2 regions of the Bradyrhizobium sp. HKCCYLS2038 genome follow, and region 2 is predicted to be linked to the other one. Evidence: predicted binding sites of a transcription regulator. Region 2 holds the regulator's gene; the other holds the start of a gene.
What was found. The regulator PhoB, encoded in region 2, activates phosphate uptake and scavenging genes when phosphate is short. The targets are predictions, from matches to a motif close to TGTCATNNANCTGTCAT.
Positions count from the first base shown of each region.

Region 1: a site for PhoB is predicted at 2,532-2,548, ahead of ACQR1I_RS31090 (DUF47 domain-containing protein). Genes of this name have one in related genera too.

Region 1 covers NZ_JBNPTM010000009.1:145,805-153,122, forward strand. The annotation lists gene ACQR1I_RS31080 (peptide chain release factor 3) at 1-683, opposite strand, end outside; gene ACQR1I_RS31085 (anion permease) at 824-1,831, opposite strand; gene ACQR1I_RS31090 (DUF47 domain-containing protein) at 1,846-2,490, opposite strand; gene ACQR1I_RS31095 (branched-chain amino acid ABC transporter permease) at 2,634-3,602, opposite strand; gene ACQR1I_RS31100 (branched-chain amino acid ABC transporter permease) at 3,604-4,467, opposite strand; gene ACQR1I_RS31105 (ABC transporter substrate-binding protein) at 4,542-5,765, opposite strand; gene ACQR1I_RS31110 (ABC transporter ATP-binding protein) at 5,809-6,555, opposite strand; gene ACQR1I_RS31115 (ABC transporter ATP-binding protein) at 6,548-7,303, opposite strand.
Region 2 covers NZ_JBNPTM010000006.1:27,245-34,562, forward strand. The annotation lists gene ACQR1I_RS25275 (HupU protein) at 1-363, opposite strand, end outside; gene ACQR1I_RS25280 (HoxN/HupN/NixA family nickel/cobalt transporter) at 379-1,470, opposite strand; gene ACQR1I_RS25285 (trypsin-like serine protease) at 1,636-2,952, opposite strand; gene phoB (phosphate regulon transcriptional regulator PhoB) at 3,086-3,793, opposite strand; gene phoU (phosphate signaling complex protein PhoU) at 3,810-4,526, opposite strand; gene pstB (phosphate ABC transporter ATP-binding protein PstB) at 4,556-5,380, opposite strand; gene pstA (phosphate ABC transporter permease PstA) at 5,377-6,252, opposite strand; gene pstC (phosphate ABC transporter permease subunit PstC) at 6,256-7,254, opposite strand.

The sequences.
Region 1 (7,318 bases), on a different contig from region 2:
AGATTGGCGTTGATCTTGCCGAGCTCGGCGATGTCGATCTGCTGCGCCGCGCCGGTCTTGGCACCGCCGCCTTCGAGCAGGCGCACGCCGCCGTCTCTGACGTCATAGGTGCCGATGAAGTCGCGGCCGCGGCCGACCGGCCAGGTCATCGGCGTGGTGTCGAGCGCCAGCGTCTTCTCGATCTCGTCGAGCAGATCGAAGGTGTCGCGGCTCTCGCGGTCCATCTTGTTGATGAAGGTGATGATCGGGATGTCGCGCAGGCGGCAGACCTCGAACAGCTTTCGCGTGCGCGCCTCGATGCCTTTGGCGGCGTCGATCACCATGACGGCGGAATCGACCGCGGTCAGCGTGCGGTACGTGTCCTCGCTGAAGTCCTCGTGGCCCGGCGTGTCCAAGAGGTTGAAGACGAGGCCTTCGAACTCGAAGGTCATGACCGAGGTCACAACCGAGATGCCGCGCTCGCGCTCGATCTTCATCCAGTCCGAGCGAGTGTTGCGGCGCTCGCCCTTGGCCTTGACCTGGCCGGCCAGGTTGATGGCGCCGCCGAACAGCAGCAGCTTCTCGGTCAGCGTGGTCTTGCCGGCGTCCGGATGCGAGATGATGGCAAAGGTGCGCCGGCGCGCGACCTCGTCGGACAGAGGCGAGCGGGACGGCTGGTCGGTGGTGACGGCGATATCGGACATGGGGCGGCGGACGTCGTTTCGGGCCGGAGAGCGGCGATGTACGGGAAAGGCGCGGGCTCACGGCCGCCGCGCGCCCCCCATATAGGCGTTTTGCACCGCAACTCCAACCGGGGAGTTAACCGGCCTCCACCCAGCCCGGATCAGTGCCGGAGCACCGAGACGAGCCAGAAGGTCGCGGCCGAGACGATGGCCGAAGCCGGAATCGTGAAGATCCAGGCGTAGACGATCGATCCGGCCACGTTCCAGCGCACCGCCGAGGCACGGCGGGCGGCGCCGACGCCGACGATGGCGCCGGTGATGGTGTGGGTGGTCGAGACGGGAACACCGAGGAAGGTCGCCAGGAACAGCGTAATGGCGCCGCCGGTCTCGGCGCAGAAGCCCTGCATCGGGTTCAGCTTGGTGATGCGCAGGCCCATGGTGCGGACAATCCGCCAGCCGCCCATCAGGGTGCCCAAGGCCATCGCCGTCTGGCACGACAGCACCACCCAGAACGGCACCGTGAAATGCTCGCCGAGATGGCCCTGCGAGTACAGCAGCACGGCGATGATGCCCATCGTCTTCTGGGCATCGTTGCCGCCATGGCCGAGCGAGTAAAGCGAGGCCGAGGCGAACTGCAGGATGCGGAAGGCGCGATCGACCGCGAACGGCGTCGAGCGCACCGAGGCCCAGGACACGATCGCGACCAGGATCATCGCCAGCACGAGGCCGACCAGCGGCGACAGCACGATCGCCAGCACCGTCTTCGACAGCCCGCTCCACACCGTGGCCGAGATGCCGGCCTTCGCGAAACCTGCCCCGACCAGGCCGCCGATCAGCGCGTGCGAGCTCGAGGAGGGAATGCCGGCCGCCCAGGTCACGAGGTTCCAGACGATGGCGCCGACCAGGGCTGCAAAGATCACCTGCGCATCGACGATGGCGGGATCGATGATGCCGGTGCCGATGGTCTGGGCGACGTGCAGGCCGAACACGCCGAAGGCGACGAAGTTGAAGAACGCGGCCCAGAACACCGCATATTGCGGCCGCAGCACGCGGGTCGAGACGATGGTCGCGATCGAGTTGGCGGCGTCATGCAGGCCGTTCAGGAAGTCGAACGCAAGCGCGACGGCGATGAGGCCGACCAGGATGGGAAGGCCGAGTTGAGCGTCCACGGCGCGGCCCTACCCTAGACCTGTTCGATCATGATCGAATTGATCTCGTTGGCGACGTCGTCGAAACGGTCGGCGACCTTCTCCAGATGGTCGTAGATCTCGGCGCCGACGATGAAATCCATCGTGTTGGCGTTGCGGTGCTTGAGGAACAGCTCCTTGAGGCCGATGTCGTGGAGGTCGTCGACCCGGCCCTCGAGCTTGGTCATCTCCTCGGTGATCGCGGTGATCATCGGCACGTTCTGGCCGATCGCCTGCAGCAGCGGCAGCGCCTTGCCGATCAAATTGGCGCACTCGACCAGCAAGGTGCCCATCTCGCGCATAGTCGGCTCGAACTCCTTCACCTCGAACAGCACCACGGCCTTGGCGGTCTGCTGCATCTGGTCGATGGCGTCGTCCATCGAGGTGATCAGGTTCTTGATGTCGCCGCGGTCGAACGGGGTGATGAAGGTGCGGCGGACGGCGGTCAGCACCTCCCTGGTGATGTTGTCGGCCTCGTTCTCGAACTGGCTGACGCGCTGGCAATGGACCAGAATGTCGTCGCCGCCCTTGAGCATGTCCTGCAGCGCATGCGCGCCCTGGATCACCACCTTGTTGTGGCGGGCGAACAAATCGAAAAACCGCTCCTCCTTAGGGAGGACGGCGCGAAACCAGTTCAGCATGGGACGAGATCCATCCATTCCGAAACGGGCCAGGGCTGGCCCGTCACGGAAGTGTCATACTCCGGATCACGCCGCAGCAGAAGCGGCGGGCGGATCATCCACCGCTTTCTGCCTTTTCGACGATCTCTCGTTAAATCAATGACTTAGAGAGAACGCTTGAACAGATGGGCGATTTCTCCAACCACACCGCGGCGGAAGGTGAGCACGCAGGAGACGAAGATGACGCCCTGGATGACCGTCACCCACTGGCCGAAGCCGGCCAGATATTGCTGCATGGCGATGATGACGAAGGCGCCGACGACCGGCCCGAACACCGTTCCGAGGCCGCCGACCAGCGTCATCAGCACGATCTCGCCGGACATCGACCAGTGCACGTCGGTCAGCGAGGCGTTCTGGGCCACGAACACCTTCAGCGATCCGGCGAAGCCGGCGATGGTGCCGGACAGGATGAACGCCAGCAGCTTGTACTGGTCGGTCTTGTAGCCCAGCGAGATCGCGCGCTGCTCGTTTTCCCGGATCGATTTCAAGACCTCGCCGAACGGCGAGTTGATGGTGCGGAAGATCAAGAGGAAGCCGGCGAGGAAGCCGACCAGCACCACATAGTACAGCGTGGTCGGCTTCGACAGGTCGATGAAGCCGAACAGCTTGCCCTGCGGGATGCCCTGGATGCCGTCCTCGCCGTGGGTGAACGGCGTCTGCAGATAGACGAAGTAGAGCAGCTGCGACAGCGCCAGGGTGATCATCGAGAAGTAGATCCCCTGACGCCGGATCGAGATGTAGCCGGTGATGATCGACAGCACGAAGGCGCCGGCGATGCCGGTGAGGACGCCGAGCTCCGGCGGCAGACCCCAGACCTTCAGCGCGTGCGCGCTGCAATAGCCCGCGGTGCCCAGGAACATCGCGTGGCCGAACGACAGCAGGCCGCCATAGCCGATCAGGAGGTTGAAGGCGCAAGCCAGGAGCGCGAAGCACAGCGCCTGCATGACGAAGAACGGGTACAGGTCGGTGAACGGCACGATGGCGAGCAGCGCCGCCATGATGACGAACACGATCATCTCGTCGCGAATGGCGCGCGGCGTGGTCGGCAGGGTCTCGTCGGTGATCGATGTCATGTCAGGCCGCCCGTCCGGTCAGACCCGTCGGCTTCACCAGGAGCACCAGGACCATCAGAACGAAGACCACGGTGTTGGAAGCCTCGGGATAGAAATATTTGGTCAGTCCTTCGATCACCCCGAGCGCGAAGCCGGTGATGATCGAGCCCATGATCGAGCCCATGCCGCCGATCACGACCACCGCGAACACGACGATGATCAGGTCGGCGCCCATCAGCGGCCGGACCTGGTTGATCGGCGCCGACAGCACGCCGGCGAGCGCGGCAAGCCCGACGCCGAGGCCGTAGGTGAGCGTGATCATGCGCGGCACGTTGATGCCGAAGGCGCGCACCAGCGTGGGATTTTCGGTGGCCGCGCGCAGATAGGCGCCGAGGCGCGTGCGCTCGATCAGGAACCAGGTCGCCAGACACACCACCAGCGAGAAGATGACCACCCAGCCGCGGTAGACCGGCAGGAACATGAAGCCGAGATTCATGCCGCCGCGCAGCTGATCGGGGATGGCGTAAGGCAAGCCCGACGAGCCGAAATAGTTCTGGAATACGCCCTGCACGATCAGCGCGATGCCGAAGGTGAGCAGCAGCCCGTAGAGATGGTCGAGCCCGGTCAGCCACTGCAGCAGGGTCCGCTCCAGGATCATGCCGAAGATGCCGACGATGATCGGCGCCAGCAGCAGCGCCCACCAGTAATTGATGCCACCGAGATTCAGCAGGAAGTACGCACAGAACGCGCCCATCATGTAGAGCGCGCCATGGGCGAAGTTGATGATGTTGAGCATGCCGAAGATGACGGCAAGCCCGAGACTGAGCAGCGCGTAAAACGAGCCGTTGATCAGTCCGACCAGGAGCTGTGCGTAGAGGGCCTGCATCGTCTTGTTCTGTTTCTCTCGGCGTTTCCCAAAAACACATCAGCTCCGACAGCGAGCGCCGGAGCTGCAGCGGCTCACTTCTTCAACAGGGCGCACGCGCTCTTGTCGAGCGGCGTGAAGGCCTGGTCGCCCGGCACCGAGCCGACCAGCTTGTAGAGATCCCACGGCCCCTTCGACTCGGACGGCTTTTTGACCTCGAACAGATAGGCAGTGTGGATGGTGCGGCCGTTGGGCTGGATCTCGCCCTTGCCAAACAGTGCATCCTCGGTCGGGACAGACTTCATCCTGTCGACGACCTTGACGCCGTCATGCGGGTTCTCGCCGAGCGCGTCCAGCGCCTTGAAGTAATGCGCCAGGCCCGCATAGACGCCGGCCTGCACCATCGTCGGCGGCGCGCCGTTCTTCATCCGCTTGGCGAAGCGATCGGAGAACGCTCGGGTCTGGTCATTCATGTCCCAGTAGAACGTCTCGGTGAAGTTCAGCCCTTGCGCGATGTCGAGCCCGATCGACTTGACGTCGGTGAGGAACAACAGCAGCGCGGCGAGCTTCTGGCCGCCCTTGGTGATGCCGAACTCGGCCGCCTGCTTGATGGTGTTGGTGGTGTCGCCGCCAGCGTTGGCGAGGCCGATGATCTTGGCATTCGACGACTGCGCCTGCAGCAGGAACGACGAGAAGTCGGAGGTGTTGAGCGGATGCTTGACGCCGCCGATCACCTTGCCGCCGTTGGCGGTCACGACCGCCGTGGTGTCGCGCTCCAGCGCGGCGCCAAAGGCGTAGTCAGCGGTGAGGAAGAACCAGGTCGAGCCGCCCGCCTTCACCAGTGCCTGGCCGGTGGTGTGCGCGAGCATGTAGGTGTCGTAGGTCCAGTGCACCGTGTTCGGCGAGCACTGCGCGTTGGTGAGATCGGAGGTCGCCGCGCCCGAATTGATGTAGACGCCGTTCTTCTCCTTGACGACGTTGTTCACCGCCAGCGCCACGCCGGAATTCGGCACGTCGACGATGACGTCGACCTTGTCGACGTCGAACCACTGCCGCGCGATCGAGGTGCCGATATCAGGCTTGTTCTGGTGATCGCCGGAGATCACATCGATCTTCCAGCCTTTCGCCGTGAGGCCGGAATCCTCGATGGCCATCTGCGCCGCGAGCGTCGAGCCGGGACCACCAAGGTCCGAATACAGACCGGACTGATCGGACAGCGCGCCGATCTTGACCGTCTTGTCCCCGGCAAAAGCCACGCTGCCGGCGGCAACCGTGAGCGCCGTTCCCAGCAGCAATGACGCGATGAACCTGTTCTTCATTTCCAACTTTCCAGAACTTTCCAAGTAAAATCCGCGGTGCCGGTCAGACGCCGAGATAGGTATGCAGCTTGTCCATGTTGGCGGACAGATCGGCATTGGCAAAACCGTCGATGACCTTGCCGTGCTCGACGACGTAGTAGCGGTCGGCGACGGTCGAGGCGAAGCGGAAGTTCTGCTCGACGAGGAGGATCGTGAAGCCCTCCTTCTTCAGCCGCGCGATGGTATGGCCGATCTGCTGGATGATGACCGGCGCGAGACCCTCGGTCGGCTCGTCCAGCATCAGGAAGCTCGCGCCGGTGCGCAGGATGCGCGCGATCGCCAGCATCTGCTGCTCGCCGCCGGAGAGCTTGGTGCCCTGGCTCTTCAGCCGCTCCTTCAGGTTGGGGAAGAGCTCGAAGATCTGCTCGAGCGTCAGCCCGCCCGGCCGCACCACCGGCGGCAGCAGCAGGTTCTCGCGGACGTCGAGGCTGGCGAAGATGCCGCGCTCCTCCGGGCACAGCGCGATGCCGAGTCGCGCGATCCTGTCGGACGTCATGCGGATCAGCTGCTGGCCGTTGAAGGCAACCGAGCCGGTGCGCTTGCCGATGATCCCCATGATCGACTTCAAGGTCGTGGTCTTGCCGGCGCCGTTGCGCCCGAGCAGGGTCACCACCTCACCGGCATTCACCGTGAAGTTCATGCCGTGGAGAATGTGCGATTCGCCGTACCAGCTCTCGAGATTCTTGACGTCGAGAATGGTGCTGGTGGCCGCCGCCGACGCGGGCTTGTTGGCCGTGATCACCTCAGGCATGTCCGGCTCCCAGATAGGCTTCCTTGACGCGCTCGTCCTTGGAGAGCTCGGAATAGGGTCCCTCGGTCAGCACCTGCCCGCGCGTCAGCACGGTGATGGTGTCGGAGAGGTTGGCGACGACGCTGAGATTATGCTCGACCATCAGGATCGTGTACTTGGCGGAGATGCGCTTGATGAGCGCTGCGATCTTGTCGATGTCCTCATGGCCCATGCCGGCCATCGGCTCGTCCAGCAGCATCATCTCGGGATCGAGCGCCAGCGTAGTCGCGATCTCCAGCGCGCGCTTGCGTCCATAGGGCATTTCGACAGCCGGAATATTCGCGAACTCGCTGAGGCCCACGTCGTTGAGCAGTTCCAGCGCGCGGCCGTTGAAGCGGTTCAGCACGCTCTTGGAGCGCCAGAAGTCGAACGAGGACCCATGCTGCCGCTGCAGCGCGACGCGGACGTTCTCCAGCGCCGTCAGATGCGGAAACACCGCCGAGATCTGGAACGAGCGGACCAGCCCGAGGCGGGCGACGTCAGCCGGCGCGGTCGCCGTAATGTCCTGACCCTTATACAGAATCGTGCCGGCCGACGGCCGCAGGAACTTGGTCAGGAGGTTGAAGCACGTGGTCTTGCCGGCCCCGTTCGGGCCGATCAGCGCGTGAATCGTGCCCCGGCGGATCTTGAGCGAAACATCGCGAACGGCAAAAAATCCCGCGAATTCCTTCGTCAATCCGTGGGTCTCGAGAATGAACTCGTCGGCCAATCAGAATCCCCCCGA
Region 2 (7,318 bases):
GCAACTGCCGACCGCGACGACGTAGTCGGCCAGCGGCGCCAGGTCGAGCAGCCAGTGATAGATCGAGCGGCCCGTGCCGGCGAGCATGTTGAAGCGCCCGGTCAGACCGGGTCCGCGCGCCACCGAGCCTTCGAGCACCAGCAGATCGAGCCGCTCGCGGCCATCGCGAATCGCCTCGAGCACATCGACGACCTCGTCACCGGTCTGTTCGCTGACCGAGGGATGCCACACGAGCTCGATGCCGGATTGGCGCAGCTCGTCGAACCAACCCGAGGCACCGCTTTCCAGGATCGACATTGTGCAGCCGCCGCAGCTCGCGCCCTGCAGCCACAGCATCCTGATCATTGCGTCCGAGCCGGCCATCGTCAGGTCCCGCCGCTATCCCGTTCCAAGCGTTCGGCCTACCGGGTTCGGGTTTAGCCCTCCGGCGCGAATGCTGGCAAGCGGTTCGCCCGGTGCGGAACCGCGCCGCCGGCCGGCCAGCATGGCCACGGCCCAGATCAGCCCGAACGCACCGATGGCGACGATGCCGAGATTGGCGATCTCGTCGCCGAGGCCGATCGACGGGAGACCAAGTCGCGGCGCCAGCAGCGTGGCTGCCTCGACGCTGCCGATCACCAGCGCAATCGCCACCGACGCACCCGTGATCACGAGATTGTAGCGCCGCTTGCGCGCGGGATCGGTCAGCGCCCAGCGATAGGCGCCGACCATCAGCATGCTGTCGGCCGTATCGACGGTGGCCATCGCGGCGGCGAACAGCGCCGGGAACACCAGCACATGCGCGAGACTTGCGCCACGCGCCGCCTCCGTCGCCGACAGGCTCAACAGGCCGATCTCGCTGGCGGTGTCGAAGCCGAGACCGAACAGGAAGCCGAGCGGGTACATGTGCCAGGCGCGCGAGATGATGCGGAGCAACGGACGGAGGAGACGAATCAGCAAGCCGCGCTCTGCGCTTCCGACGGCTTCGATGTCCGGCTGCGGCCGTGCCTTGCGGCGCCAGAGGTTGACGAACAGGATCAGGTTGGACACCGCGATCAGCAGCAGGAAGCCTGCTGATACCGCGGTGCCGATGGTGCCGCCGATCGCCCGGATCGCGCTGTCCTCGCTCAAGAGATCGGCGCCGGCGATCAGGCTCACGACGATGGTGGCGATGACGACGACGCTGGAATGGCCGAGCGCGAAGTACAGACCCGCGGCGCGCGGTGCGTCGCCGTCCTGCACCAGCTTGCGCACCACATTGTCGATCGCCGCGATGTGATCCGCGTCGACCGCGTGGCGGAGGCCGAGCAGCCAGGCCAGCATGGCGGTGCCGACGATGGCGGGGCGGTCGGCATACAGCGCGAAAGCCCAAGCCCAGGCCAGCGCGTTGGCGAGCACGAGGCCCGCCAGCAGCGCCGCGTTCCGGCCGCCCTCGGTGCGGAACCGGGCGAGGATCGAGGACCGAGGATGATCAATTGGCAAAATCGTCATACTTGGACAGGAGAGCAAGACCTGCGCCAAAAGGCAAGGCTCGCGCTCCAGCGTCAGAATCCCTCGCAAATCAACAACCGCGGCCCGTTCGACCGCGATCGATCTCCCTCCCTTGGCAACCCGCTATCCGGTCACGCACAAACATTGACCAGCTCGCCTCTCACCTCACCGCGCCGAGGCACTCTGCGCCGCGATCTCGCGCCGCACCGCTGCTTCGAACTGGCTGGCGGGAGAGGCGAACATCAGCCGGGTCTCCTCGTGGAAGGCGGAGAAGATGCCGACCACCGTCGGAACGCCGCCGATCTCAGCGAGGATCGGCGAGCCCGAATAGCCGAAATTGGCGAGGCAATGCACGATGAGCAGCCGCGCATCCTTGGTCATGCCGGCGGTGCAGTTGCGCTGGCCGGTCGGCGAATAGCGCCGCTCCTGGCCGTAGCCGATCTCGGAAATGGTGCCGGCCTGGGTCGCCGCGGCGAGCTCGTCGCGGCTCATCACCTTCACGGCCACCGGCTTCGACGGCAATGCGTCCTTCAACACGATCAGCGCCCAATCAGCGGGTGAGCGGTCGCTCGACCATTTGTCGTGCTGCGTCGGGATGAAATCCGGCGCCAAGATCAGCTTGTCGGCGATCGATGACGCGGCAGGGGTACCCTTGTTCATGCCGACCAGGAAGTGGACGTTCCCGGGGCTGACCAGCGTCACGCCGTTGAACACGCAATGCGCCGCCGTCAGCACCACGCGCGGGGCCACCAGCGTTCCCGTGCACGAGCCTCCGGTGCTGAACTGCGCCACGGTGACGACGCCGATCGCCGACGCCGGCCACGAGGTGGGATCGACGACATCGCCGAAATGACGGTCGAGTCCGAGCAGCTGCTCGGGGCGCGGATTGACGATGCCCGCGTCAGTCGATTCCGGCTTCGGACGCCACGCCGCGATCGTCGCCTCGGCCTGCTGCCGCTGCGCGTCGTTGAGCCTCGCCCGCTGGAGCTCGCGACCGGCCGATCTGACGCCGTTGCGGCCGGCCATCACCAGCCAGGCATAACCTTGGATCACGTCCCGGGTCATGACTTGGCCGTCGAGCATCATCAGGCCGAGCATGTATTGCGACTGGGCGAAGCCCTGCGCGGCGGCGCGGTTGAACCAGCGTCCGGCTTCGCCGTGATCGCGGGCGGCGCCCTCACCGTTGAAATAGGCGATGCCGAGATAGTGCTGTGCGACGGCGAGCCCCTGATCGGCAGCCTTGCGGTACCAGACCAGCGCCTCGGTCGGATTGCGCGGCACGCCCCAGCCGAAGGCAGTCATGAAGCCGAGGTCGAACTGCGCCCGCGCATCGCCTTTGGCGGCGAGCGGCTGCAGACGGCGTAGCGCCGACGCGGACTGTCCATTCGCCGCGGCTGCGACGGCGTCCTCGAGCTCGGCGGCCGAGGCGCTCGTGACTGCACCGAGCAGCACGGAAAGAATGATGATGAGGGGCTTGATCAAGGGCGTCCGCTGCGACTGGCAACACCGAGATGGGTCGTCCAGCCAAGATGATCAAGACGGCGGCGGCGTGGCGGAAAGCGGACGATGAACTCCTTAATGCTTAATGCTGCCGGCCATCAGGCCGGTCCGCCGCTCACGCCTGCTCGGATTTGGCGAAGCGGTCGTCGAGCGCATAGCCGGCGCCGCGCACGGTGCGGATCGGGTCCTGCTCGCGGCCGGGATTGAGCAGCTTGCGCAGGCGGCCGATATGAACGTCGACGGTGCGCTCGTCGATATAGATGTCGCGGCCCCACACGCTGTCGAGCAACTGCTCGCGGCTGAACACGCGACCGGGATGCTCCAGGAAAAATTCGAGCAGCCGGTACTCGGTCGGGCCGAGATCGATCGGCCGTCCCGATCGCGCGACGCGGCGCTTCTCGCGGTCGAGCTCGATGTCGCCATAGGACAGGATCGTCGCGAGCCGCTCCGGGATCGCCCGGCGCAGCAGGCCCTTCACCCGCGCCAGCAGCTCGGGCACCGAGAACGGCTTGACGATGTAGTCGTCGGCGCCGGTCGCGAGCCCGCGCACGCGCTCGCTCTCCTCGCCGCGCGCCGTCAGCATGATGATCGGCAGCTGCTTGGTCTCGGACCGCGCCCGCAGCCGCCGGCACAGCTCGATGCCGGACAGGCCCGGCAACATCCAGTCGAGCACGACGAGATCGGGAATGCGCTCCTTCAGCCGCGTATCGGCCTCGTCGCCGCGCCCCACCGTCTCGACCTCGTAGCCCTCGGTCTCGAGATTATAGCGCAGGAGCGTGGTCAGCGCCTCTTCGTCTTCCACCACCAGAATGCGCGCGGTCATGTCGAACGGGTCTTTCTCAGTTGCCGGGGATCGTCGCCGTGAAGCTCGTCATGTCGCCCTTCGGACGCTTGTCGACGATCGCCTGGCCCTCGATCATGTAGAACACGGTCTCCGCGATATTGGTCGCGTGATCGCCGATCCGCTCGATGTTCTTGGCGCAGAACATCAGATGGATGCAGAACGAGATGTTGCGCGGATCCTCCATCATGTAGGTGAGAAGCTCGCGGAACAGCGAGGTGCAGATGGCGTCGACCTCCTCGTCGCCCTTCCACACCGCCATTGCCGCCGGCAGATCATGCGCGGCATAGGCATCCAGCACCGACTTGACCTGCGACTGCACCAGATCGGTCATGTGCTCCAGGCCGCGGATCAGCTTGAGCGGATGGAAATCGCTCTCCAGCGCCGCGACGCGCTTGCCGATGTTCTTGGCGAGGTCGCCGATCCGCTCGAGATCGGTCGCGACGCGCATGGCGCCGACGATCTCGCGCAAATCGACCGCCATCGGCTGGCGGCGCGCGATGGTGAGCACGGCGCGCTCCTCGATCAGCCGCTGCAGACGGTCGACCTCGGCATCCGCGGTGACGACCTTCTGCCCGAGCGCCACGTCGCGCCGCACCAGTGCATCGACGGAATCGACGATCAGACGCTCGGCGAGGCCGCCCATCTCGGAGACGAGGCGGGTCAGATCCTGCAGGTCGCTGTCGAATGCCTTGGCGGTATGTTCACTGGCCATGATGATCTCCTGAAAGCAATGCGTCGGCGTCAGCCGAACCGGCCGGTGATGTAATCCTGGGTCCGCCGATCGCTCGGCGAGGTGAAGATCTTGTTGGTGTCGTCGAACTCGATCAGTTCGCCGAGATACATGAAGGCGGTCTTGTCGGAGACGCGCGCCGCCTGCTGCATGTTATGGGTGACGATCGCGATCGTGTAGTTCTCGGCGAGCTCCTGGATCAGCTCCTCGACCTTGGCGGTCGAGATCGGATCGAGCGCCGAGCACGGCTCGTCGAACAGGATCACCTCCGGCCGAACCGCCACGGTGCGGGCGATGCACAGGCGCTGCTGCTGGCCGCCGGACAGCGACAGGCCCGACGCGTTGAGCTTGTCCTTGACCTCGTTCCACAGCGCGCCGCCGCGCAGCGCCTTCTCGACCCGGTCGTCCATCTCGGACTTCGAGATCTTCTCATAGAGGCGGATGCCGAAGGCGATGTTCTCGTAGATCGTCATCGGGAACGGCGTCGGCTTCTGGAACACCATGCCGACCCGCGCGCGCAACAGATTGAGGTCGAGCTTGGGATCGAGGATGTTGGTGTTGTCCAGCATCAGCTGGCCGGTGGCGCGCTGGCCCGGATAGAGATCGTACATCCGGTTGAAGATCCGCAGCAGCGTGGACTTGCCGCAACCGGACGGGCCGATGAACGCCGTGACACGGTTGGTGCCGAGCGTCAGGTTGATGTTCTTCAGCGCGTGGTGATCGCCGTAGTAGAAATTCAGGTTGCGCGCGGTCACCTTGGCGGGCGCTTCGGGAAGCGGCTGGCCATGCAGGAGAGCGGGATTAGGTTGGCTGACGGAAACGGACAGTTCGGTCATTTTGCGTTCCTCTCGGCGCCGAGAATGCGTGCACCGACGTTCAGAGCGAGCACGGCCAGAGTGATGAGAAGGGCTCCGCTCCAGGCCAACTGCTTCCAATAAGCGTACGGGCTCTGGACGAAATTGTTGATGGTGACGGGCAGGTTCGCCATCGTCTTGAACAGGTTCAGGCTCCCGAACTGGTTCGACAGCGCGGTGAACAAGAGCGGCGCGGTCTCGCCGGCGACACGGGCGGTCGCGAGCAGGACGCCGGTGATGAGGCCCGACCGGGCCGCGCGATAGGCGATGCGGCGGATCACCAGCGAGCGCGGCAGGCCGAGCGCAGAGGCCGCCTCGCGCAGCGGGTTCGGCACCAGCAGCAGCATGTCCTCGGTGGTTCGGAGCACGACGGGGATCACGATCACGGCCAGCGCCAGCGCGCCGGCGATCGCCGAGAAGCCGCCCATCGGCACCACGACCGCGCCGTAGATGAAAAGGCCGATGATGATCGACGGCGCCGACAGCAGGATGTCGTTGATGAAGCGGATCACCGAGGTCAGCCGGTCGTTGCGGCCGTATTCGGCGAGATAGGTGCCGGCGAACAGGCCGAGCGGCGCACCGATGCCGACGCCGATCACGGTCATGATCACCGAGCCGACGATGGCGTTGCGCAGGCCGCCCTCGCTGGCGCCCGGCGGAGGCGTGTCGGCCGAGAACACCTGCACGCTCAGGCCGGCGAGACCGTTGTAGAACAGCGTGAACAGGATCAGCGCCAGCCAGGTGACGCCGAACGCCGCGGCGGCGATGCACAGGCCGCGGATCACGATGTCCTTGCGGCGGCGGCGGGCATAGATCGGATTGACGGTGTTGACCGGCATATCGACGGTGGACATGAGCTACTTCCCCGCCTTGGCTTCAAGCCGCGCCAGCATCAGCCGGGCGCTCGCGAGCACGAAAAAGGTGAGAACGAACAGCAGCAGACCGAGCAGGATCAGGCTCGACTGGTGCAGACCATCGCTCTCCTGGAACTCGGAGGCGATCGCGGCCGAGATCGTCGTGCCCGGCGCGAAGATCGAGGACGAGATCCGGAACGAGTTGCCGATGATGAAGGTCACCGCCATGGTCTCGCCGAGCGCGCGGCCCAGCGCCAGCATGACGCCGCCGATCACGCCGACGCGGGTGTACGGGATGACCACGCTGCGCACGACCTCCCAGGTGGTGCAGCCGACGCCATAGGCGGCTTCCTTCAGCACCGGAGGAACGGTCTTGAAGACGTCGACCGAGATCGAGGTGATGAAGGGCAGCACCATGATCGCCAGGATCAGCGAGGCGTTGAACAGGCTGAGATAGGACGGAGGTCCTGCAAAGATGTCCTGCAGCACCGGGATGTTGGCGCAGAGGCTGATCATGAACGGCTGGAACGTGGTCGCCAGGAACGGCCCCAGCACGAAGAAGCCCCACATGCCGTAGATGATCGAGGGAATGCCGGCGAGCAGCTCGATGGCCAGCCCGATCGGGCGCCGCAGCCATTGCGGGCACAGCTCGGTGAGGAAGATCGCAATGCCGAGACCCACGGGAATGGCGATCAACATCGCAATGAACGAGGTGACCAGCGTGCCGTAGATCGGGCCGAGCGCGCCGAGCACCGGCGGATCGGCCGAGGGCGCCCAGCGCTTGGTGAGCAGGAACTGGAAGCCATATTCCTTCATCGCCGGCCAGGCGCCGATGACCAGCGAGATGATGATGCCGCCGAGGATGAGCAGCACCGAGATCGCCGACAGCCGGGTGATCCAGTAGAACGTCACATCGCCGAGCTTGAAGGCGCTCAAGGCGCGGGCGCGGTCGTAAGGCCCTGCAGAGGCAGCTATATCGCCGACCTCGGATTGAACGGCCATTTCCGCCAACTCAGCCCCCTGTTTGTTGGACACGCTGGAAATCCGTGAGACCCGTCTGTCTCCT